2 regions of the Veillonella sp. S13053-19 genome follow, and region 2 is predicted to be linked to the other one. Evidence: a T-box and tRNA genes for the amino acid it is inferred to sense, from the RefSeq annotation. Region 2 holds a T-box; the other holds one or more tRNA genes.
What was found. The T-box of region 2 lies ahead of thrS (threonine--tRNA ligase). A T-box ahead of a tRNA ligase gene usually reads a tRNA of that ligase, here a tRNA-Thr.

Region 1 (8,945 bases), on a different contig from region 2:
GAAGGAGCAGGTATCTTGTATAATCCAGAGGATATGAGTAAGCTAGACGTTGCGACTATGTCCATCGGTCAAGGTATTGCGGTTACACCATTACAAATGGTTCGCGCCTTTGGTGCACTTTCTAATGGTGGGGCTATGATGAAACCACATATCATCAAGTCTTATAGTAACTCTCAAGGCGATGTAACAAGTACGACTGAAACATCTGTTGTGGGACAACCAGTTCCGGCGGAAACCGTTAAAACCATTGTAGATATTCTAGAAAAAGAAGTATCCGAAGGTGGCGGTACAAAAGCGATGGTAGAAGGTTATCACTTCGGCGGTAAAACTGGTACGGCGCAAAAACTAGATACCAAACATGGCGGTTATCTCGACGGACAATACATTGCGTCCTTTATTGGCTTTGGCCCTGTAGAGGATCCAAAATTTGTAGTTCTTGTCGTTATTGATGACCCACAAAAGGGTTCTTATTATGGTAGTCAAATTGTAGCCCCTGTATTTAAGGACATCGTATCTCAACTTGTACGGTATTACCAAATGAGTCCGTATGTTAAAGAAAGTACACCAGTAGCTGTTAAAGCTGCTAATACATTACCTGAACCAAAACCGGGAAGTGATGGTTCTGTTACATTGCCTAACTTTACTGGTTTTACCTATGGTGAAGTGCGTGATTGGTTACATAAGGCGGGACTTGCCTTTAAACCGGATGGAACTGGTACGGCTACATCTCAAGATGAAAGTAGCGGTACAACTGTTCAGGCTGGTACAGCAATTACTGTTCATTTCCGTAGATAAAACGAATTCGGTCATAATTAGAAATTATAGACAGTTCGTTATATAATAGAATAAGAGACTTAGGTGCCTCTCCGGAGGCACCTTATTTTATAGATAGTTTGAATGAATGGAGATACTTATGATCGAATTACGCGGTAAAGCAGTAGCAGACGCTCACAAGGCGATTTTACAAGAAAAAGTTGCAGCAGTTGGCGACTCTGTAATTACTATGGCAGTATTACTCGTTGGTGAAGACCACGGTGCTCATATGTACGCTACATTTATGGAAAAGACAGCCAAGAACTTTGGCTATGGCTTTGTGTTAAAACAATTACCTGAAACGGCTACACAGGATGAAGTAGTTACAGCATTGCAAGAATTAAATAATGATGCGGCTGTTCATGGGATTTTACCGTTAATGCCGATGCCTAAACACATTGATACAGAGGCTCTTATCGATATGCTAGATCCTAAAAAAGATATCGATGGTCTAACTACGTATAATATTGGTCTTGTAACTGCCGGTAAAGGTGGCTTTGCCCCTTGTACTGCCAAGGCGTGCATGGCAATTTTAAATCACTATGATATTCCTGTGGAAGGCAAACATGTGGTTGTAGTTGGTCGTAGCCAAGTTATTGGTAAACCAGTAGCTCTTATGACTCTCGGTGCAAATGGTACGGTTACAATTTGTCATTCCAGAACTCCTGATTTAGGAGATCAAGTAAAACGTGGCGATATTGTTATTGCTGCAGCGGGTCGTGCTCATATGATTACAGCAGATATGATTAAGCCAGGTGCTGTTGTTATCGATGTAGGCATTAATGAACTAGAAGGTAAGACGGTAGGCGATGTTGATTATGAAGCGGTAAAAGATATTGCATCTGCAATTACTCCAGTGCCTGGTGGTGTAGGCTCTGTAACGACTACTATGATGCTTGAAGCTGTATATGAGGCATACCATGCATGAGATGTCTATAGCAGAAGGCATACTTGATGTAGCCCTCGATACGTTACGCCAACACGATGCATCTGTGATCCATTCCGTTCAACTCGATTTGGGCCTTATGAGTGGAGTAGAGCCAGATTCTCTCCTATTTTGCTGGGAAGCCGTTACAAAGGGGACTGCCGCAGAAGGTTCTCGCATAGAAATTAACACAATTCCTATTGAAGGAAAGTGCTTGGATTGTGATAAAACATTTCCTGTAGAAAATTATAAGTTTATCTGTCCCTATTGTGACAGTCATTTCGTACAAACCATTGGTGGCCGCGAACTACAAGTGACCTCCATGGATATCGATTGATAGAAAGGTTAGGACATGCAAGTTCAAGTTAAAACTAATGTATTGGCAAAAAATGATGCCATTGCAGAGTCCTTACAACAGTTGTTTAAGGAAAAAAATATTTTTGTATTTAATCTATTAGGTTCTCCAGGGGCTGGTAAAACATCTCTGTTAGAGGCAACTTTACATGATTTGAAAAAAGATTACCGCCTTGCTGTTATTGAAGGTGATTTGTTTACTGCTAAGGATGCGGAACGGATTCATGAATTAGGCGTTCCTGTTATTCAAATCAATACAGTGGGAGGTTGCCATCTTGATGCACAAATGATTCAAGATGCACTAGGTGATTTAAATCTTGATGAACTGGATATGATCATTATCGAGAATGTAGGTAACCTTGTATGCCCTGCAGAATTTGAGATTGGTGAAAGCATGAAGGTAACTGTATTATCTGTTACTGAAGGTGAGGATAAGCCTCTTAAATACCCATTAATCTTTAAAGAGTCAAAGGCTATCCTCATTAATAAGATAGATTTATTGCCGTATGTACCTTTCAAAAAAGATAAGGCCATACAAGATATACGTAATTTGAATCCAACAGGAGAGATTTTTGAAGTAAGTTGCACGGCCCATAATGGACTAGAGCCATGGTTGACATGGTTGCGTGCACAATTGGAGACTAATCGATGAACTATTCTATGAAGAGTCGTATTGTAGCGGCCCTCCTTGTAGGTTTATCTGCTACTACTATAGGATATGCAGCTGAGCCTGCAATTTCTGCAGTTAACCCTTTGGCAGTAGAAACTACTGATGAAACGAAGGACGCGGCCCGAGATGCTGCTGCAATTGGTCAAGGTGACGCAGAGGCATCTAGCGAAGCTGATGGTTTAGCTTATCTTGACAATGCACCAATAAAAGTCGTCAAATCTGATGCAACGTCTAAAAAGGAGAGCACCAAAACTGGTTGGCTAGCGGAACAAATGGCAGTCACTGAATTTGGTGACTCTATACAGTTTTGGCAAGCAGCTAGCGAAAATGAAGGTCCGTTGCCGAGTATTACTCAAAATAATCTAGCAGATATTGGTAAGTCCTATACAGCTAATAATTTGCCAACCTTAGGTTCTGAAGATGACTACGCTATTGCTACCTATCGCTTAGGCGACAAATTTGTAATGCCTAAAGATGTAGAAAAGACCGAGGTGCGCGAGAACTTTACTACGTATCATATGAAAGATCTTGCCGTTACGGTATATACGGGTCCTTCAGTAGAGCGATTGGTAAATGATCCGTTGCGTGGCCAAGGGGCGACGTATTTCTTTGAGCCAAATACTATTACCAATATTCATAGTACGAAAAAAGGCGTTCATACTGTACGCGATATTGGTCCTGGTAGCACTCGCATGGAATTGGTATTTGCTTATGGCAGTCCTAATGCGATGTGGCGCGATCAAAAAAATGAGACCTATATTTTTCTCTATGAAGGTCATTCCGAAAATTCATGGCCACAAAAAAAGGATTTTAAGAGTCCTATAGAGAATACAAATAATAATAGTCAACAACAATCTATGCTTGGTGAACAAAAAGAATATATTGCTTTCACCATCAAACAAAGCAATGTAGAGGCTGTTGATATGATTAGTGGTCAAGTATGGCCTAGATTTGGTTTGCCGAAAGCACCGGTATATGATTTTGAAGCAGGTAAATTAACTGCTGATGATTTCGTTTTGCGTGGCTTGCAGCTAAATGATCACTTTATCAATGATCCTAATAATGATTGGAAGCATCAAGGCATGCTCTTTGGGTCGACGTTCATTGGCTATAACGAATACGGTGTGAGCGTAGACAAAAGCAATCTTATCGATCGTGTGTTGTTAAATATTTACACGCCTACACGTCGTGGTATTGCAATGGGTGACACTAAGTATTTATTGCTCTTTGTGTATGGTATGCCGACGCGTATTGTTGAATCTACAACAAATTCGGGTACGTCTACTGTATATGAATATAAAAATCCAGCGGCAAACAATTCTTATTTACAGTTTGCCCTAGATGATAAAAATCAATATATCAAATCCGTTATGTTATCTGACCGTCCGGTTAAGTAGGATAGGTCGCAGCGAGGAGGCAAAGGATATGGTTACAGTACAAGATGTAAAAGAACGTTGGGAACAAATTCAAGATGATGATGAACGCATATTGTTTATCGTTGGTGGTCCAGGTTCTGGTAAAAGTTTGCTAATTCGTGAATTATCTGAGCAAAAAGGTTGGAAATACTTGGAAGCGAAACAGCTTATCGAGGAAGAATTCCTGCTTGTGCCTCGTGATGAACGTCCTCAATTAGCAGAGGAAGTTATTTGTCGTGCTCTTAGCCGTAGTGATACGGAAGTAGTATTGCTCGATGGCATTAATGTATTCTTTGCACCTATCTTAAATTTACAACCATTTGAATTACTAAAAACCATTAGTAAGAAGTATCCTATTGTCGTTGGCTGGCGTGGTCATCTTGAAGGAGATCAGTTGTACTTAGAACATAACAATGATCCAAAACATGCTGTAGTTACTATTGCGCATCCAGATCATGTTGTTGTAATCGACTAATTGCAACATTGAACATATTGGTAAAATATAGGGAAAACTATAAATGTATAAAAGGAGATAGATCACTATCTCCTTTTTTGATTGCTTTTTTAGTAACAACTCTATAAAACCTTGAAACTACGGTGCTTTATGTGGGTTTAATGAAATGTAAATTTTTTTTGACAAAATACTTGCATAGGGTATCGTTTCATGTTATTATGATTAAGCACTAAGGGATACCGCAGTGAACGAAGAAAAACTCCAAAAAAGTTTTCAAAAAAGTTCTTGACACTTAGTGTGGCAGATGATACAATTCATCTTGTCGTAATGATGCTGGCGTAGCTCAATAGGTAGAGCAGCTGACTTGTAATCAGCAGGTTGTGGGTTCAATTCCTATCGCCAGCTCCATTTTATTTATGGAGGGATTCCCGAGCGGCCAAAGGGAGCAGACTGTAAATCTGCCGTCTTCGACTTCGAAGGTTCGAATCCTTCTCCCTCCACCATCTATAGCGGGGTGGAGCAGTTGGTAGCTCGTCGGGCTCATAACCCGAAGGTCGCAGGTTCAAGTCCTGTCCCCGCAACCACAAATATTCGCAGTGAAATGATCGTTCATTGTGCTGGTGTAGCTCAGTCGGCAGAGCGTATCCTTGGTAAGGATAAGGTCACCGGTTCAATCCCGGTCACTAGCTCCATACATGGCGGCATAGCTCAGTTGGCTAGAGCAATCGGTTCATACCCGGTGTGTCCGCGGTTCAAGTCCGTGTGCCGCCACCATTAAACCTCACGTTGGTGAGGCTTTTTTTATTTCTGCCTATAAAATAAAGTCGATAGATAGGAGTGCTTCGTATCTATCGACTTTTTTGTACATTTGTATATATGGTATAATAATTTGTAGGGGGAATGTTATATTCCATTGATAAATTAGGTTTAATATATTATATTAATACTAGAATGTAATTTGTTTTTGTGAAGGAGGATACAATCCTAATGGCAAAAGAAAAATTTGAACGTACGAAACCGCATGTTAACATCGGTACAATCGGTCACGTTGACCATGGTAAAACTACTTTGACTGCTGCAATCACTAAAGTATTGGCTGAAAAAGGCCAAGCTGACTTCCAAGATTACAGCATGATCGATAAAGCTCCAGAAGAACGTGAACGTGGTATCACAATCAACACTGCACACGTTGAGTATGAAACTGCTAACCGTCACTATGCACACGTTGACTGCCCAGGCCATGCTGACTATGTTAAAAACATGATTACTGGTGCAGCTCAAATGGACGGTGCTATCTTGGTATGTTCCGCAGCTGACGGCCCTATGCCACAAACTCGTGAACACATCTTGTTGGCTCGCCAAGTTGGTGTTCCTGCAATCGTAGTATTCTTGAACAAAGCTGACATGGTTGACGACGCTGAGTTGATTGAATTAGTAGAAATGGAAGTTCGTGAACTTCTTTCCTCCTACGAATTCCCTGGCGACGAAGTACCTATCGTTGTAGGTTCTGCGTTGAAAGCTTTGGAAGGCGATGCTCAATACGTAGCTAAAATCGACGAATTGATGGATGCTGTAGACTCCTACATCCCAACTCCAGTTCGTGATACTGACAAACCATTCTTGATGCCTGTAGAGGACGTTTTCACAATCACTGGTCGTGGTACAGTAGCAACTGGCCGTGTTGAACGTGGTCAAGTAAACGTAGGTGATACTATCGAAGTAGTAGGCTTGAAAGAAAAAGCTGAACAATACGTAGTAACTGGTCTTGAAATGTTCCGTAAAGTGTTGGATTCTGCAGTAGCAGGTGACAACGTAGGTGCATTGCTTCGTGGTGTTGACCGTAAAGACATCGAACGTGGTCAAGTATTGGCTAAACCAGGTTCCATCAAACCACACACTAAATTCAAAGCAGAAGTTTACGTATTGACTAAAGAAGAAGGTGGCCGTCATACTCCATTCTTCTCCAACTACCGTCCACAATTCTACTTCCGTACAACAGACGTAACAGGTGTTGTAAACCTTCCTGAAGGTGTAGAAATGTGTATGCCTGGCGATAACGTAACAATGCACATCGAATTGATTACACCAATCGCTATTGAAGAAGGTCTTCGTTTCGCGATCCGCGAAGGTGGCCATACAGTAGGCGCTGGCGTAGTAACAGCAATCGAAGGTTAATTTAAGCTTTTATTAAAATAGGACCCTGAGAAGGGTCCTATTTTTTATTAGTTTATATATTATTTATTGTATATTGTAACTAAAGATACAGAAATATTCTTTGGTTAGTGTTATTATAGACTTAAGGAGAGCAAAGGCTCTCCTTTTGTGTTTTTATAGAAAAGGAGGTAATGTGATGGGTGAATACAAAAAGTATTGGATAGCTGTAGTAGCCGTTCTTATTATTGGTTTTTCAATTCTTGGTTATCTAGGTACTGATGTGTATCATCAAGCACCGCCAGTTCCGACTGCGTATGTATCTCAAGATGGACAAGTATTGTTCACTAAGGACGATATTTTACATGGTCAATCGGCATGGCAATCTACAGGTGGTCAATCTGTAGGTACAGTTTTAGGTCATGGCGCTTATCAAGCACCTGACTGGACAGCAGATTGGTTACATAAGGAAGTATCCTTAATGTTAGACATTAAGGCTCAAGAGGCCTTTGGTGTTCTTTATAACCAATTGGGAACTGCACAACAAGCTGCAGTAAAAGAAGTTGTAAAAGAAGAGTACTTGGGGAGTGCAGTCCGCGAAGATGGAACTGTAGTGCTTTCTCCAGAACGAATTGCAGCTATGAATGCAACAGGACGTTATTTTGTTGAGCTGTACGGTGATAATCCTGAATTGACTTTGACTCGTGACCATTTTGCGATGAAGGATAACACACTACCTGAGTTACAAGACCGCATTGATATGGCGCGTTTCTTCTTCTGGACTACATGGATGGCATCTACACAACGTCCAGGGACAGATGCAACATATACAAACAACTGGCCACATGAACCTTTATTGGATCATAATCCAACACCTGAAAGTGTTGTCTGGTCTGTTGTGAGTGTTATTATTTTATTATGTGGTATTGGTGTAGTTGTATGGTTATGGGCCTTTGGTAAAAAGGATGATGAACATGCATTGGTTCCACCAACAGAAGATCCGATTAGCAAGATTACTTTAACTCCATCTCAACGTGCATTAGGTAAATATTTATTTACAATCTTAGCATTGTTCTTATTCCAATTGGGGATGGGTGGTATTATTGCTCACTATACTGTAGAAGGTCAAGCGTTCTATGGTATTCCATTGGCTCAATATTTCCCTTACTCTATTGCTCGTACATGGCATATTCAAGCATCCTTGTTCTGGATTGCTATGGCATTCTTAAGTGCTGGTCTATTCTTGGCACCAATAATTAATGGTGGTAAGGATCCTAAATATCAAAAGCTTGGTGTGGATATTTTATTTTGGGCTCTTGTAGTTCTTGTAGTTGGTTCCTTCGCTGGCACATATTTAGGTGTAGCACATCAAATTCCAGCAGCGTGGAATTTCCTTCTTGGGCATCAAGGGTACGAATATATAGAACTAGGACGTATTTGGCAATGGATTGAATACATTGGTATTTTATTCTGGCTTGTACTTATGATACGTAGCATTATTGGTGCTTTCAAACAGAAAGGTGATAAAAACCTCATTGCAGCCTTCATATTCTCCGTGATCATGGTAGGTATCTTCTATGGTCCTGGGTTGTTCTATGGCGAACATAGCCACTTGGCAATTATGGAATACTGGCGCTGGTGGGTAATTCACCTTTGGGTAGAAGGCTTCTTCGAAGTGTTCTCCACAACATTGATGGCATTTATCTTTGTTACACTAGGCCTTGTGTCGTATCGAGCTGGTACAGTAGCGGCGATTTCTTCTGGGGCTATTTATCTCATTGGTGGTATTCCTGGTACATTCCATCATCTATACTTTACTGGTGTTACATCTACTATTGTGGCAACAGGCGCATCTTTCTCTGCATTAGAAGTTGTACCGCTCGTACTATTAGGTTACGAAGCTTTTGAAAACTATACGCGTCTCCATAGCGCACCTTGGATGCATCGTCTAAAATGGCCTGTGTACTGCTTTATTGCGGTATCCTTCTGGAATCTAGTAGGTGCAGGGATCTTTGGCTTCTTGATTAATATGCCTGTATCCTTATTCTACATTCAAGGTCTTAATACGACTGCAGTACATGCGCATACAGCGTTGTTCGGCGTATATGGTTTCTTAAGCTTAGGCTTTGTATTCCTTATTGCTCGTTACATTCGACCTGAAGT
Region 2 (8,945 bases):
TCAACTTCTTTATCGCCTACCACAAGCATGTAAGGAACTTTTGCCATTTGTGCTTGGCGGATTTTATAGCCGATTTTTTCGCTACGATCATCCACTTCTACACGTACATAGTCGCGGTGCATTTGTTTTGCCAATTCTTTAGCATATTCAACATGTTTTTCAGAGATAGGCAAGATTTTAACTTGTACAGGAGCCATCCAAGTTGGGAATGCGCCTGCATAGTGTTCAGTTAAAATACCGATGAAACGTTCCATGGAGCCGAAGCATGCACGGTGAATCATGATAGGGCGGTGTTTTTGACCATCTTCGCCAACGTAATCAATTTGGAAGCGTTCAGGCAAGTTCATATCCAATTGGATAGTACCACATTGCCATGTACGACCTAAGGAGTCTTCGATATGGTAGTCAAGTTTAGGACCGTAGAATGCGCCATCGCCAGGGTTAATTACGTAAGGGATACCCTTGGCTTCAATCGCATTACGCAATGCTTCTGTAGCGGCTTCCCAAATTGCATCATCACCCATTGCATTGTCTGGTTTAGTAGACAATTCAACATGGTATTTCAAACCAAATTGGCTGTAAATCCGGTCGAATAATTCAATAACTTTCATCAATTCAGATTGCATTTGATCTGGCAACATGAATACGTGAGCATCGTCTTGAGTAAAGGCACGTACGCGGAACAAGCCATGTAACGCACCGGACAATTCATGGCGGTGAACTAAACCAAGTTCAGCGTAACGTAATGGGAAGTCGCGATAGGAATGCATTTCGTTTTGGTAAACCAAGATACCACCTGGGCAGTTCATTGGTTTAATTGCATATTCTTCATCATCGATAATTGTAGTGTACATGTTTTCACGGTAATGGAACCAGTGACCAGATGTTTCCCACAATTGTTTATTCAAAATAATTGGCGTACGAATTTCTTCGTAATCAAATTCATGGTGAACTTCACGCCAGAAGTTTTCCAATTCGTTGCGAAGTGCCATACCTTTTGGTAGGAAGAATGGGAATCCAGGGCCTTCTTCTTTGATAACGAACAAGCCTAGTTCTTTACCAAGTTTACGATGGTCGCGTTTAGCTGCTTCTTCAAGTAAGTGAAGGTATGCATCAAGGTCTTCTTTTTTCTCAAATGCTGTACCGTAAATACGTTGCAACATTTTATTTTTTTCATCGCCGCGCCAGTATGCACCTGCAATGCTTTGTAATTTGAAAGCTTTCACCTTACCAGTGGATGCTACGTGAGGACCTGCACAAAGATCGATGAAATCGCCTTGAGAGTAGCAAGAGATTACTGCATCTTCTGGAAGGTCTTGAATCAATTCTACCTTGTAGTCTTCGTTTTTAGATTTGAAGAACTCAATAGCTTCTTGACGAGACATTACAGATTTAGTAATAGGCAAGTTTTCTTTCACAATACGGCTCATTTCTTTTTCGATTTTGCCTAAATCTTCAGGAGTCAAAGTATGTTCCATATCGATATCGTAGTAGAAACCTTTATCGATAGCAGGACCGATAGCCAATTTAGCTTCAGGCCATAAGCGTTTAACCGCTTGTGCCAAAATATGAGAAGCTGTATGGCGTAAAGTATGTTTACCGCCATCTTCTTCGAATGTTAAGAAAGCTACTTCAGAACCATCTACGAGTTCTTCGCGAAGGTCTGTTAATTCACCGTTTACGTTAGCAGCTAGTACTTTTTTAGCCAAGCTGTTAGATAATTGTTTTACTGCTTCCCCAAGAGTAGTGCCAGCAGCGTATTCCTTTGCACTACCATCAGGTAAAATGATTTTTACATCTGCCATTTTTCTTTCCTCCAATTTATAAACTAGGATAGTTGGATTTTGGTAATAAAAAAAGACCCTCTATCCCTACAAACAAGGGACGAAGATCATTCGCGGTTCCACCCTAGTTAACTACCTATACGAATATATGTGTATAGTTAATTCACTTCATTAAGCCCGATAACGGTGGCGGCCGTATTTGCCTACTTAGGTTCGACAAATCAGTTTAAAGGGGGTAACTCTGATATATGTGTAAGGCATTTCCAGCATCAGCCTCTCTCTGGTACACAGGGATATGAGAATCATGTCCTTTGCATAACTTTTACTAGATTATAGTATCATAGAGAATTAAAAAATTCAATACAGTTTAACTGTAAATTTCACAAAATCTATAAATAAAAGAAATGCCTTCAAACACATCATATAAAAACGGCCCGATATAACTGATATGTACCCCCTTTACGGGTTGTCCATTAAAAAGGGTACATATCAAACTCGAGCCGTTTATTAAGATTATCATATATACGCTAACCAATGTAGCTGTACTACAGCTCACTGTACATAGGCTAGATTATTAGCGTTTGAAGTTTGTAGATAACATAGCACCAATTACTTTTTCCAACTTACTATTGGAAAGGTCTGGGCCTTTGTAAAGTGTTAAGAGCACATCATTGGAGTTATCTTGTTTAGAAACCATCATAACACCGCTGCCACGAGCACCATTATCGTCGTAATCTTTCGCTACGATAACGAGGTTTAAGTAATGGTCCTTCATGTATGTGTACACTTTGCTAGTACGTGCAGAAGAGCCAATCATTTTCGCCATGCTCATACCACGGTTGAATACGATTGTATTTGCATTATGTGGATTTACCGCTAATTGTTGTTTCTCCTCTTCATTGAGAGGCATAAGATTTACCATGAGGGAGTCCCCCATTTTACCACGGAACATAGCTGGCATTGTTTCCCGTACGTCTTCTGGAATACCTGTGTCAGCAGTCAATTTTAATTCCTTAGGAACCGTCATGTATAGAACGCCCTTGCTATTGCGGCCTACCTCTGTTGTACTGAGGTCTACGGCGCTAAGCATAATGGAATCTTTAATAGTTGCTACTTGGTTTGCCAATGGCTTTTCAGGAATGCCACGGCTTGCCAATTGTACGTCACCAGATTTAGTTTTTTTCAAGGTTTCTACATTCCAGTTAGCCCCTTTTTTGTCAGCATCGCTAGCCTCTGTGAAAGCATTCGCCCCATCTTTTGTGCCTACATATACGTAAGTTTGCGCTGGGATAATTGTATCTGGTGCACCTAATTTATTGAACGCTGCACCGTATACAACATTAGGAATTACTGTGGAACCAATTTGTAGATTATTATTAGTTTGGCTTTCCACATCAAAATTGATATTCCCTGTGAAAGTCATATCAGGGCCATGATTGATGACTACTACATCCCCTGCTTGAGGAATGATGACAGGGCCTACAGGACCTGCCATAGCTACGCCTGCCATAGATACACCAAGGCAAGCTGTTAATAATGCACGTTTCAAAATAGATTGTTTCATAGATATACTCTCATTTCTCTACTATTCATATACTTGGTTCTAGTCGTATGCCCTATAAGATGCTGTAACAGATTTACATAGATGCACACTAGATATAGATAAAACCAACAATATACTTAATTTTCGATAGTGACATAATCAGATAAACTACGTAATACGTCAATAGCCAATGACCGCGTAGAGGGCGTACAGCGCAACATGCACCGCCCACATGTATCTACAGAGGTCATAACACCTAAGTATTCATAGCCTTCAATGATACGATTGATGAAATTCGTATGTGTAGGATCTATATGAAAGTACACATACGCTTCCTCTCCGGAGGTCGGTAAGTCAGGTACATCTGAAAATGCACCGATAGATTTACTCGGTTCTAAAGCTGTACCACTCATAAAGGCCCTCCTTCAAAGCTACTCCATATATCGCTTACTATTATAATCTAAACACCATTGTTAATGTAACTATTACTCAAATATAAGATTTTTTTTATTAGTATATGTAAACTATTAATCCTCTTTAGGTTTGCACTCACGACGCATCATGGAGTACGGCTCAAGTGGTGTATCCATATAGATACGAACCTTCATTTGTGCATGAGGCGCTACGTCGATTGGATTACCATCTTCGTCTGTCATTTTTTCAATTACAGTTTCTACAAGGTCCCCTTTAGGTTGGCAGAATTCTACTTTATCGCCTACTTTGAAGTTGTTCCGTTGTTCAAGATCAACGTATTTTTCTTCTTCATTGTAGCCCATAACTAAGCCGATGAAGTCATGGCTTTGTGTATTAGTAGATTTGCCATAGTTTTGAGCCGTTTCGTCAGGACGACCTTCTGCAAAGCCATCTGTATATGGACGGTGGGAAATTTTTTCTAATTCTGCAATCCATTCTGGACGAACGTACCAATCTTTACCTTCTTTAAGGTATGCATCAATCGCTGTACGGTATACTTTCGCTACTGTTGCGCAGTAGTGAACAGATTTCATACGACCTTCAATTTTTAGGCTATCTACGCCAGCTTCATATAAATCTGGAATGCGGTGAATCAAGCACAAATCTTTAGAGTTAAAGATATATGTACCATGCTCATCTTCTTCAATTGGATAGTATTCACCAGGTCGGTTAGATTCTACAAGGGAGTATTTCCAACGACAAGATTGAGAGCATTGACCGCGGTTCGCATCGCGATTACCGGTCATGTAGTTAGACAAAAGACAACGGCCAGAATAAGAAATACACATGGAGCCATGTACGAAGGATTCGATTTCAATATCTACATTATCCTTCATTTCTTTAAGGTCTGCTAAAGATACTTCGCGAGCTGCTACGACGCGTGTAGCACCTAGCTCTTTCCACATTTGAACTGTGTGCCAGTTTGTAGTGGAAGCTTGGGTACTCACGTGAAGTTCAAGACCTGGAGCCACGCGTTTAGCAAGGCTAAAAATGCCCATATCAGCAACGATGATTGCATCAACACCGATACTTTCAAGGAATTTCAAATAGTCCTCTAAACCTTCAAAGTCCTCGTTGTGAGGAATGATATTACATGTAACATGGAGTTTTTTACCATGAGCATGTACGAATTCTACAGCCTCCTTTAATTCCTCGTCGGAAAAATTAGAGTTACCTGCGCGCAAGCCAAAACGTTTACCTGCGCAATATACGGCATCCGCACCATAGCGAATCGCCATTTTAAGCTTGTCCATATTCCCTGCAGGACAAAGCAATTCCATAAAATGTTCTGCCATTATTTGTTGTGCCCTTTCCACACACTCACACTCATGCCATCACCCATAGGGTAAATGGTGGTGTTAAACAATTCTTTATTTTCAACATATGTTAAGTATTCTTTTAACCGTTTTACGATAGTTTTGAACCGTTTTGGCGGCTCCTTATCGCCCCTTACATAGCCTCTAAAGAGTACATTGTCCGCAAGGATAACGCCTCCTTCTTTCACATGAGGCAAAATGAGCTCTAATTGCTTTAGATATTGTCCCTTAGGACCATCTAAGAACACTAGATCATATTCCCCAGTGAGTTCCGTTAAGACTTGAGATGCATCGCCTTTCAACAATGTAATTTTATCGGCATAATCGGATTGGTTAATATAATATTTCGCCATTTCGTGACGCACATCATCTAATTCAATAGATGTAATGTGTCCCTCCTCTTTATCGAGTAGCGGAGCCATCAATAAAGCTGAGTAACCAATGGCGGTGCCCACCTCTAACACAGAGGTGGGCCGGTACAAACCTATTAATTCTTCAAATAGATGAACCTCAGATTCACGTAAAATCGGTACATCATTAATCATCGCATAAATACGCTGTTCATTTAAAATATTATTTAAAGTCATGAAAGTAGATTCAATCTCCTACATTATTTATTGCTATTGCCAGTAGGCACGTTGATCGTAGATCGATCAACCGATTCAGCTGGTTTCACTTCAATACGCGGTACCTCTTGTGTACTTGGAGCTACATACGGAGTCGTTTCTGGTGCACGATTAGTAGTCGGTACATAAGTATTATTACTGCTATTACCATTAGATGGAGTAGTTGGTGTAACTTGAGTTGGTGCTTGGTTTTGTGTTGGAGCAGGCGTAGGAGCTGGAACCTCAGCTGCTGGAACAGTTGTTGGCGTGTATTTATACGTAGGTTCGACGTCAACATATTGAGAATCTGCTTCCACCGCTTCTGCAGAACTATAGTTGTAGTCAGGCTCTGTAGTTGCTACTGCTACGTCATAGTTAGGACCTGCTTGTGCGGCAATTTCTGTAGTGGCAGAAGGAGTCGCACTTGTTGCAGTATCTGCACCATAAATCTTATTAACTTCCGCTAAATGCTCTTCGTATGTTTTAGAGAAGTGATTATGACCTTCTTTATCTGCTACAAAGTACAAGTAATCTGTATTTTCAGAATGTAATACTGCGTCTAAAGATTTTTTACCAGGGTTAGCAATCGGTCCTGGTGGTAAACCTTTAGATACATATGTATTATATGGGCTTTGTAGTTGAGTATCACCAATTGTTACGTTTTCTTTTGCGTAACCAAGTACATAGGAAATGGTCGCATCAGATTGTAATGGAATACCATGAGCCAAACGCTTTTTAAACACACCTGCAATAGTAGGACGATCGGCATCAAATAAAGACTCACGTTCAACAATAGATGCTAATGTAACAAAGTCATGAATGCTCATGTGCTGCGCTTGAATTTGTTTCTTTACAGCTGGTGTAAGGTAACGATTCATTTCATCAGCCATCATTTGAATAACTTCTCGAGGTGTAGCCCCCACAGGAATTTCATAAGTACTTGGGAACAAGAACCCTTCCACCGGATATGTAGCTGGTTTTGTACCTTTCATATATGGATATGGTACATAAGTCTTTGCCTCAGCTAAGAAATCCTTTGCTTTCATGATTTGATTTTTTTCAAGAACGATAGCAATGTCACCTACGGTATAACCTTCTGGAATTGTGACACGAATAGATTCTACATGACCTTCTTGTAATAAAGAAATGAGTTCGCGCACAGTTACCTTATTAGGAATTTGGTAGTGCCCAGTTTGGAGCTTGTCATTAGTACCGCTCAAGTACAACCAAAGTTTGAAACCTTGGGTAGAACGGATAAGACCTCTTTCAAAGAGCATATCTGCAATTTCAGAGCCCGTTTGACCCTTTTCAATAACTAAAACTTGGGTACCATCATCTTGAGCGAAGGTATTAGGTATCAGGTATAGTGCACCAAGACCACCGCCAATAATCAATACACCAATAATAGCAAGAATTAGAATATATCTTAAGGCTTTTCTCACGTCCTTGAGTTCCTTTCTGTAACATAACAGTATTTATCACTTTATTATACCATAAACTCTATATTTCCCCTACACAAAAGGGTATTAATCACCTTGTTTCCCTCTGCTTATGTGATATATCAATTATAGTTTTTTGTCATGCTAATAATATGAATGAACACCTTAGTTTATAATTCAATACTAACTATCTCCAAACATAAAAATAGCGCATTGCTCTACGCAATACGCTAGATTTATGTTTAAAGACGATTATTCGTCTTCACCCATTTCTTCATACAATTTTACTAGAGTTTCAAAAACTTCATCTTCTTCATCTAAAGGTACGTATTCTTCTACGCCTTCTTCATTTTTTTCGATGCTAGCCAAGATCATGTATGTGTCATCTTGACCTTCGTGGTCTGCATCTTCGTCTTGTACATGTACAAGAACTGCATACTCACGACCTTCATGGTTTAGAACAACATCTTCTGTGAAGTATTGTTTATTGCCGTTTTCGTCTTCGAATTCTAAATAATACACTTCACCTTCAAAGTTTTGGTCAACCATTGGAAACCCTCCTTGTGGAAAAAAAGATTTATTTATTGAACTGCAAGCGATCTAAGTATCCTTGCAAAATTACAACCGCTGCCATTTTATCAATAACAGATTTACGCTTTTTACGACTTACGTCAGCTGCAATGAGTTGGCGTTCAGCCATAACCGTAGATAACCGCTCATCCCAATATGAAACAGGTAAATCGATGACTTCTTTCATCTTTTCAACGAATTCTTCAGTCTTTTCAGCTCGTTCACCTTTTGTACCATTCATATTCTTCGGCATACCTACTACAAGCTCATGTACTTCATATTCAGCAATGAGTTCTTGTAAGCGATTAAAGTCTTTTTCAAGAGATGTTCTACGAATGGTTTCAATACCTTGTGCAGTCATGAGCAGTGCATCGCTACAGGCAATACCGATAGTGCGGCTGCCCACGTCTAATGACATAATTCTCATTATAATTGTTTAGCCTTTGCGTATTCTTTCAACAATTCCTCAATCAAGTCATCTCGCTCTAAGCGACGAATATCAGAACGTGCATTATTATAACTAGTGATGTACGCTGGGTCACCAGAGATTAGATAACCTAAAATTTGATTGATTGGATTGTAACCTTTTTCTTGAATAGATTGATAAACACGAGTAAGCACTTCTTCTGCTGTCATCGGTTCATCGTCTACTTTACGGAATAGCATGGTTTCATCAGAAACTTTCATCGTATCCCTCCTTTTTATTACATTGGCGGGCTTCACTTGTAAAAGTGAAACCTCGCCTACTATTATACTTGAATCAAAGGTACATAGTCATTAACTTTTTATGCATTATGAATTTTTTCTATAACAGGTAGAAATATAATTATAAAATTATATGCCTATTGTAATATAGATGTTAATTCATCACCACCAGCTTTTAATGCTTGCATCAATTTAGCTGGTTCCTTACCGCCTGCTTGAGCCATATCTGGACGACCGCCGCCATTACCACCAGCTACTTGAGCCGCAGCTTTTACGATGTTACCAGCTTTTGCACCTTTAGCAACAACGTCTTTAGATACTTTACATACAAAGTTAACTTTATCGTCACCCATAGCAGCACCTACGAGGACTACGCCAGAGCCATTTAATTGATCAAGGCCCATATCCGCTAAGTCACGTAATTCATCGATAGAGGATGCTTTTACAGCAGCCGCTACAAATGCAACATCGCCAATCATGACTTTACCAGCAATGATATCCGCAGCACC

Region 1: it has a tRNA-Thr gene. The T-box ahead of thrS (threonine--tRNA ligase) is inferred to sense a tRNA for this amino acid. The anticodon was not compared.

What each region holds. Positions count from the first base shown of each region.
Region 1 is NZ_PPDA01000002.1:134,564-143,508, reverse strand. It holds gene VEHSUH06_RS00805 (penicillin-binding transpeptidase domain-containing protein) at 1-795, shown strand, start outside; gene VEHSUH06_RS00800 (bifunctional 5,10-methylenetetrahydrofolate dehydrogenase/5,10-methenyltetrahydrofolate cyclohydrolase) at 914-1,741, shown strand; gene hypA (hydrogenase maturation nickel metallochaperone HypA) at 1,734-2,075, shown strand; gene hypB (hydrogenase nickel incorporation protein HypB) at 2,091-2,744, shown strand; gene VEHSUH06_RS00785 (hypothetical protein) at 2,741-4,159, shown strand; gene brxF (BREX-3 system P-loop-containing protein BrxF) at 4,188-4,652, shown strand; tRNA gene VEHSUH06_RS00775 (tRNA-Thr) at 4,964-5,039, shown strand; tRNA gene VEHSUH06_RS00770 (tRNA-Tyr) at 5,050-5,134, shown strand; tRNA gene VEHSUH06_RS00765 (tRNA-Met) at 5,140-5,215, shown strand; tRNA gene VEHSUH06_RS00760 (tRNA-Thr) at 5,248-5,323, shown strand; tRNA gene VEHSUH06_RS00755 (tRNA-Met) at 5,329-5,405, shown strand; gene tuf (elongation factor Tu) at 5,619-6,806, shown strand; gene VEHSUH06_RS00745 (nitric-oxide reductase large subunit) at 6,982-8,945, shown strand, end outside.
Region 2 is NZ_PPDA01000015.1:78,292-87,236, forward strand. It holds gene thrS (threonine--tRNA ligase) at 1-1,805, opposite strand, end outside; T-box leader at 1,878-2,110, opposite strand; gene VEHSUH06_RS09745 (hypothetical protein) at 2,359-3,348, opposite strand; gene VEHSUH06_RS09750 (DUF4911 domain-containing protein) at 3,465-3,740, opposite strand; gene VEHSUH06_RS09755 (U32 family peptidase) at 3,855-5,096, opposite strand; gene VEHSUH06_RS09760 (O-methyltransferase) at 5,096-5,704, opposite strand; gene mltG (endolytic transglycosylase MltG) at 5,728-7,164, opposite strand; gene VEHSUH06_RS09770 (DUF1292 domain-containing protein) at 7,414-7,710, opposite strand; gene ruvX (Holliday junction resolvase RuvX) at 7,739-8,158, opposite strand; gene VEHSUH06_RS09780 (IreB family regulatory phosphoprotein) at 8,158-8,418, opposite strand; gene alaS (alanine--tRNA ligase) at 8,574-8,945, opposite strand, start outside.